Regions from separate parts of the Streptomyces sp. NPDC030814 genome, predicted to be linked through region 1. Evidence: riboswitches for the same ligand, from Rfam matches in the RefSeq annotation. Region 1 holds a riboswitch; the other holds the start of a gene.

Region 1 (3,571 bases):
CGAACAGGCGGACCCGGGCTCCGCTCGCCGCCCCGTCCAGCGGGGTCCGGGCGGCCCGGCACAGCTCGGCCACGGCCGGCGGCGGCAGCGGGATGCCCACGAGACCGTCCGGGTTCAGGGCGAGGCCGACCTGCGGGGGCAGGCCGCGGGCGAACTCGACGGCCGGGGCGATCGTGTACGACATGTGGCTGCCGACGACCTGGCGGAACTGCTCCTCGGAGCTGAAGACCGGCACATACGCCTGGCCGTCCAGCTCCATCGTCGGCAGATCCAGCTCACGGCTGTGCGGTCCCCCGCCCTCGGGCAGCGGCACCCACACGAAGCTGCGGGACAGCACCTCCACGATCCGCGCGCCTGCCCCCGGCACCCCGAGGGAGGCGGAGAGCACCTCCTCCAGCTCATTGCCGGGCCACCCGCCGTGTCCATGGGGGTGTGCCTGTGCCGGGAAGTCCGCCGGGAAGTCCATCTGCCGCCTACCGCTTTACTCCGTGATGCTGTTGTCCCTGCACCTTAATGCCCGCCGCCGACAAAGGGGACGGCCCGGCTTCGGCCCTCGGCGGGGCCCGCCCCTCGGGCGGCCCGCCCTCAGGCCTCGAAGCCGATCCGCTTCAGCGCGTCCGCCGCGGCCCGGTCGATCAGCACCGCCGACCCGCAGCCCTCCGGCAGGCGCCCCTTCTCCACGGCCCGCAGCAGCCGGGTCATGGCGCCCCGGTGCCGGGCGAAGGCGTACCGGGACACCCCGCGACCCCGTTCCCGCTGTCCGTCCCGCGCCTCACCGGGGGTGACGTCGAGCAGCAGCAGATGGAGGGTGCCGCCCCGCCTGACGGCCTCCCGCGCGAGCCAGCGCCGCACCCACGCCTGGGTCCCGCAGTCGTGCACCACGACGCCCTCGCCGGAGCGCAGCGCGCGTCGGAGCCCGGCGTAGTGCGCGAGGCGCACGAACGGCCGGTACACGGCGTACGGCAGGACGCGCGCCAGGCGCGCGTCGAAGCGGTCGCGCGTGTCCTGGGAGTCGATCCGCGGACCCGGCACCGTGCGCCGCATCAGGGTCGACTTGCCGCTGCCGGGCAGTCCGGTGACGACCACGAGGTCGTCCGCTCCGAACGACAGCTCGTGCGGGCTCCGCCCGGAGCGCTCCCTGAGGTCGCGGACGACCGCCGCCGGGAACGGGCCGCAGGCCGCGGCGGCCGGGCCGGCGGGCTGCTCGGGCAGGGCGAGGCCCGAGGTCGTCGCGTACGCCGTGGTCCTGTTCACCGTGATCGTCCTCCCCAGGGTTTGGAAGACCCATCCCCACCGACTGTAAAGAGAAGGTAATGCCCGATGGCTCCTGATTCAGTCCTCGTTTCGCCACAAGAGTGCTACGGACCGCTGTGTCTGTCCCTTCGTCCCGTGCGCCGCCCGGGACGGGGGCGCCGGGAGCGACGTCTCCCCGGCACTGAGGCTCCCCCCTGCCGTGCCGCGCCGATGCGTGCAATGATGTGCGCGCCAACTGCATACCGGCCGCTTGAATCCGCGCGGGAGAGCTCCCAGCAGTCTTCGCTGGGGCGCCGAAGGAGCAAGTCCCTCCCTTGAATCTCTCAGGCCCAGATACCGCGCGGGCGAGGCACATCTGAAAAGCGAGCCGCTGCGTCAGTGGCTCCACCCAAGGTGCAAACCGCGACCACCGGTACGTCATCAGGACGTACGGTCGAGGTGAACCTCTCAGGTTCCGATGACAGATGGGGAGGAACGTCCTCGCCTTCCCCCACGCTCGGCTTCGCTCGCGCGGGAGGGACCCCCATCGCCTTGGGAGCAGAACCGATGAGCAGTAGCCCCACCGCCGGACCGCGCCGTACCGCGCTCGATGCCCTGCATCGCTCGCTCGGCGCGACGATGACCGACTTCGCGGGCTGGGACATGCCCCTGCGCTACGGCTCCGAGCGCGACGAGCACAACGCCGTACGGACCAGGGCCGGGCTCTTCGACCTGTCCCACATGGGCGAGATCACCGTCACAGGACCGCAGGCGGCCGCGCTCCTCGACCACGCCCTCGTCGGGAACATCGGCGGCGTGCGGACGGGCCGCGCCCGCTACACCATGATCTGCCGCGAGGACGGCGGCATCCTCGACGACCTGATCGTCTACCGCCTCGCGGAGACCGAGTACATGGTCGTCGCGAACGCCTCCAACGCCCAGGTCGTGCTGGACGCCCTGGTGGAGCGCGCGGCCGGTTTCGACGCCGAGGTGCGGGACGACCGGGACGCGTACGCGCTGATCGCGGTCCAGGGCCCCGAGTCGCCCGGCATCGTGAAGGCGCTCTCCGACGCCGACCTCGACGGCCTGAAGTACTACGCGGGCCTGCCCGGCACGGTCGCCGGCGTCCCGGCGCTGATCGCGCGCACCGGGTACACCGGCGAGGACGGATTCGAGCTGTTCGTGAAGCCGGAGCACGCCGTCGAGCTGTGGCAGGCGCTGACCGAGGCCGGCAAGGACGTCGGCCTGGTGCCGTGCGGGCTGTCCTGCCGGGACACGCTGCGCCTGGAGGCGGGGATGCCGCTGTACGGGCACGAGCTGACCACCGAGCTGACGCCCTTCGACGCCGGGCTCGGCCGGGTGGTGAAGTTCGAGAAGGAGGGCGACTTCGTGGGCCGCGCGGCCCTGCGCGAGGCCGCCGAGAACGCCAACCACGAGCCGCCGGTCCTCGTCGGCCTGATCGCCGAGGGCCGGCGGGTTCCCCGCGCCGGATACCCCGTCGTCGCCGAGGGCAAGGTGATCGGCGAGGTCACCTCCGGCGCCCCCTCCCCCACACTGGGCAAGCCGATCGCGATGGCGTACGTCGACGCCATGTACGCCGTCCCGGGCACCACCGGGGTCGCCGTGGACATCCGCGGCAGCCACGAGCCGTTCGAGGTCGTGGCGCTGCCGTTCTACAAGCGGTCCAAGTGACACCGTCGTAGTCGGCTCACCGTCGTTCAGAAGCGGCATGGCGTCGTCGTGCGGAACCGCACGGCACCGCCCCCGGGCGTGACAAAGGGCACATCCGCCCTGCTCAACAGTGGTTTCAGCAGTCCCTCATTCATCACCACTCCCCCGCGTACAGGAGAATTCAGGCCATGAGCAACCCCCAGCAGCTGCGCTACAGCAAGGAGCACGAGTGGCTGTCGGCCGCCGAGGACGGCGTCTCGACGGTGGGCATCACGGAGCACGCGGCCAACGCGCTCGGCGATGTCGTCTACACCCAGCTTCCCGAGGTGGGCTCCACGGTGACCGCGGGCGAGTCCTGCGGCGAGCTGGAGTCGACGAAGTCCGTCAGCGACCTGTACTCCCCGGTGACCGGTGAGATCACCGAGGTCAACGAGGACGTGGTCAACGATCCGTCGCTGGTGAACACCGCCCCGTTCGAGGGCGGCTGGCTGTTCAAGGTACGGATCGCGGAGGAGCCGGCCGATCTGCTCTCCGCCGACGAGTACACCGCCTTCATCGCCGGCTGAGAGGTCGTAGCCCCATGTCGCTTCTGAACACGCCCCTGCACGAGCTGGATCCCGAGGTCGCCGCCGCCGTCGACGCCGAACTCCACCGCCAGCAGTCCACC
Region 2 (3,571 bases), on a different contig from region 1:
TCGCGGCGTTGGTGCCGTGCGCGGAGGACGGGATGAGGCACACGGTCCGCTGGTCGTCGCCGTTGGCCCGGTGGTAGCCGCGTACGGCGAGCAGCCCGGCCAGCTCGCCCTGCGAGCCGGCGTTCGGCTGGAGCGACACCTTGTCGTATCCGGTGACCTCGGCGAGCCGCTCCTCCAGCTCACGGATCAGCGTCAGATAGCCCTGCGCCTGCGCGGCGGGCGCGAAGGGGTGCAGCTGCCCGAACTCGGGCCAGGTCACCGGCTCCATCTCGGTGGTCGCGTTGAGCTTCATCGTGCAGGAGCCCAGCGGGATCATGCCCCGGTCGAGCGCGTAGTCCCGGTCGGCGAGACGGCGAAGGTAGCGCAGCATCGCGGTCTCGGACCGGTGCTCGTGGAACACGGGGTGCGCGAGGTACTCGTCGGAGCGCAGCAGCGCCCCGGGCAGCGTGTCCTCGGCGGCGGCGTCGAGATCCTCGACGTTGCCCTCCACGCCGAACGCCGTCCACACGGCGCCCAGCTGCGCCCGCGTGGTGGTCTCGTCGCAGGCGACGGACACCTGGTCGGCGTCCACGAGGTGCAGGTTCACGCCGTGCTCCCGCGCGGCGGCCACGACCTCGGCTGCCCGTCCCGGTACCCGCACGGTGAGCGTGTCGAAGTACGCGCCGTGCACGACCTCGACCCCGCCCGCGGCGAGCCCCGCGGCGAGGACGGTGGCATACCGGTGGGTGCGCCGTGCGATGGTCCGCAGCCCCTCGGGGCCGTGGTAGACGGCGTACATGCCGGCCATCACAGCGAGCAGCACCTGAGCGGTACAGATGTTGCTGGTCGCCTTCTCGCGGCGGATGTGCTGCTCACGCGTCTGGAGGGCGAGCCGGTACGCCTTGTGTCCGTCGGCGTCCACGGAGACGCCCACGAGCCGTCCGGGCAGGCTGCGTGCGAACTTCTCCTGCACGGCCATGTAGCCCGCGTGCGGCCCGCCGAAGCCCATCGGCACACCGAACCGCTGCGTCGTGCCGACCGCGATGTCGGCGCCCAGCTCACCCGGCGGGGTCAGCAGGGTGAGGGCGAGCAGGTCGGCGGCGACGGTGACGAGCGCCCCGATTCCATGGGCCTGCTCGATGACCGGCTTGAGATCGCGTACGGCACCGGAGGCACCCGGGTACTGCAGGAGCACGCCGTTGATCTCACGGGAGGCGATGTCGGCGGGAATGCCGTCGCTGAGATCGGCGACGACGATCTCGACCCCGGCGGGCTCGGCACGGGTCTCGATCACGGCGATGGTCTGCGGCAGCGTGTCCGCGTCGACCAGGAAGAGACCCTTCTTGTTCTTGCCCATGCGCCGGGACAGCGCCATGGCCTCCGCGGCGGCCGTGCCCTCGTCGAGCAGGGAGGCACCGGAGGTGGGGAGGCCGGTGAGGTCGGCGACCATGGTCTGGAAGTTGAGCAGCGCTTCGAGCCGGCCCTGGGAGATCTCGGGCTGGTACGGCGTGTAGGCCGTGTACCAGGCGGGGTTCTCCATGACGTTCCGCAGAATCACCGGCGGGGTGAACGTCCCGTAGTAGCCGAGTCCGATCATGGAGCCCAGCACCTGGTTGCGGTCGGCGAGTGAGCGCAGCTCGGCGAGCACCTCGGCCTCGGTTCGGGCGCCCGGCAGCTTCAGCGCCTCGGCGTTCTTGATCACGTCGGGGACCGCGGCGGCCGTCAGCTCGTCGAGCGAGCCGTATCCGACCTGGGCGAGCATCTTGGCCCGGGCCTCGGCGTCGGGTCCGATGTGACGCCGCTCGAACGGGATGCCCTGTTCGAGCTCTGCGAGCGGAATGCGGTGGGCGGTCATTGCGGAGGCCTCCTGGTCTGACGCGACCTTCGAGGGCACCACGGCACGGGTGCCCGGACGGCCTCCCCCTCTGTCATCTCGACCTGAGAGCTTCACCGGCCCGGGTGCGGGCCGGCTTTCACCGTCGGTGAGAGCGGAAACCGTCGACACCCGCTCTGCTTTCCAGAGTGACCTCGTCCGTGCGGTACGTGAGCCTGAGAGATTCCGGGGAGGATTTGCTCCTTCGGCGCCTCCGGATGGTGTCCGGAGGACTCTCCCGCACGGGTTCAACAGCCGATGCCAGCGTATCAGCGCGGTCAACGCACGTGTCTTCGAGTGGCCGCGTTCCCCGATGTGCCTTTTCGTAGTGGTGAGGAAGGATTTGCAACCCCCATGGCGACCACTTGGAGGGCCCGTGCAGACCGACATCGATCCGCGCAATCTGATCGGCCGCAAGGCGTTCGACCGCAAGGGCACCAAGATCGGCACAGTGGACGAGGTCTACCTCGACGACGCGACCGGCATCCCCGAGTGGGCCGCGATACGCACGGGCCTCTTCGGCCGCGACGCCTTCATTCCTCTTGAGCCCAGCGAGCTCGTCGAGGGAACCCTCCGCGTCCCCTTCGACCGCGCCCTCATCAAGGACGCCCCCGACTTCGGCGTCGGCCGCCACCTCTCCCCCGAACAGGAACTCCAGCTCTACCACCACTACGGCCTGGACGTGGCCCCGCCGCCCCCACTGGAGCACGACTTCGGCAACGCGGCGAGCCAGGAGGACACCTGAGGCGCACACCGAGGCCCCGACCTCGATCTCCTCAGCCCAGCGCCCCCCGCCCTTCCTCGTGCTCGGCTCCAGGCCCCGGCACGGGCACCGCCTCCGACGGCCGCACCGGTCCGCCCGGCACCAGCGGCAGCGGATCCACCACCTCGAGGTCGGCGTCGTCCGTGCGGAACGTCCGCACCCGCCCCGGCTCCGTGTCCCCGGGCGTCTCAAACCGTACGGTGACCCGCCCGAGCCCGCTGCCCTGCACCCACCCGTGCCCGTACTGGGCGTGCCGGACGTCATGCCCGGCCGACCACCGCCGCTCGACGGCGACACCCTCCTCCGCCACGGCCTCCTCCACCGCCTCCTCCTCCGGAAGCTCCGGCGCGCCCGCGGCCTGGGCGAACAGGTCCTCCTGCGTGTAGTCGGCGAGCCCGCTGACCCCCACTCCGAGCAGCCGCACCCCACCGGTGGTGTCGACGGCCTCCAACAGCCGGGCCGCGGCCTCACGCACCACAGCCGGGTCGTCGGTGGGCCCGCGCAGCGTCTCCGACCGGGTCAGCGTCGAGAAGTCGTACCTCCGCACCTTCAGCACGATCGTCCGCCCCGACAGCCCGGACGCCCTCAGCCGCCGCACGCACCGATCGGCGAGCCTCTGCACCTCAAGGCGGACCCGTACCCGGTCATGGATGTCCACGTCGTACGTGTCCTCCACGGACACCGACTTCGCGTCCCGCTCGGCGACCACGGCCCGGTCGTCACGCGCCAGCGCCATCGCATACAGGCCATGTCCGTGGGCCTTCCCCAGCAGCCGTACGATCTCGTCCTCGCCCGCCTCCGCGATCTCGTCCACGGTGGTGATCCCGGCGCGCCGCAGATGGTCCCCGGTCGCCGGCCCCACCCCTGGCAGGATCCGCACGGACATCGGCCCGAGCAGCGCCCGCTCGGTGCCGGGCTCGATGAGCACCAGCCCGTCCGGCTTGGCCTGCTCGGAG

Evidence for each region. A riboswitch is a leader RNA that binds a small molecule or an ion and turns the genes downstream of it on or off. The one in region 1 is predicted to bind glycine.
Region 2: linked by a shared signal. The riboswitch ahead of gcvP (aminomethyl-transferring glycine dehydrogenase) and the one ahead of gcvT (glycine cleavage system aminomethyltransferase GcvT) in region 1 are both predicted to bind glycine.

Annotation. Positions count from the first base shown of each region.
Region 1 covers NZ_JBVIDX010000023.1:79,866-83,436, reverse strand. The annotation lists gene ACZ43N_RS33660 (enhanced serine sensitivity protein SseB) at 1-466, opposite strand, end outside; gene ACZ43N_RS33655 (AAA family ATPase) at 586-1,260, opposite strand; glycine riboswitch at 1,506-1,603, shown strand; glycine riboswitch at 1,604-1,728, shown strand; gene gcvT (glycine cleavage system aminomethyltransferase GcvT) at 1,801-2,925, shown strand; gene gcvH (glycine cleavage system protein GcvH) at 3,093-3,470, shown strand; gene ACZ43N_RS33640 (serine hydroxymethyltransferase) at 3,485-3,571, shown strand, end outside.
Region 2 covers NZ_JBVIDX010000008.1:337,543-341,113, forward strand. The annotation lists gene gcvP (aminomethyl-transferring glycine dehydrogenase) at 1-1,834, opposite strand, end outside; glycine riboswitch at 2,007-2,103, opposite strand; gene ACZ43N_RS19980 (PRC-barrel domain-containing protein) at 2,229-2,597, shown strand; gene ACZ43N_RS19985 (DNA polymerase IV) at 2,629-3,571, opposite strand, start outside.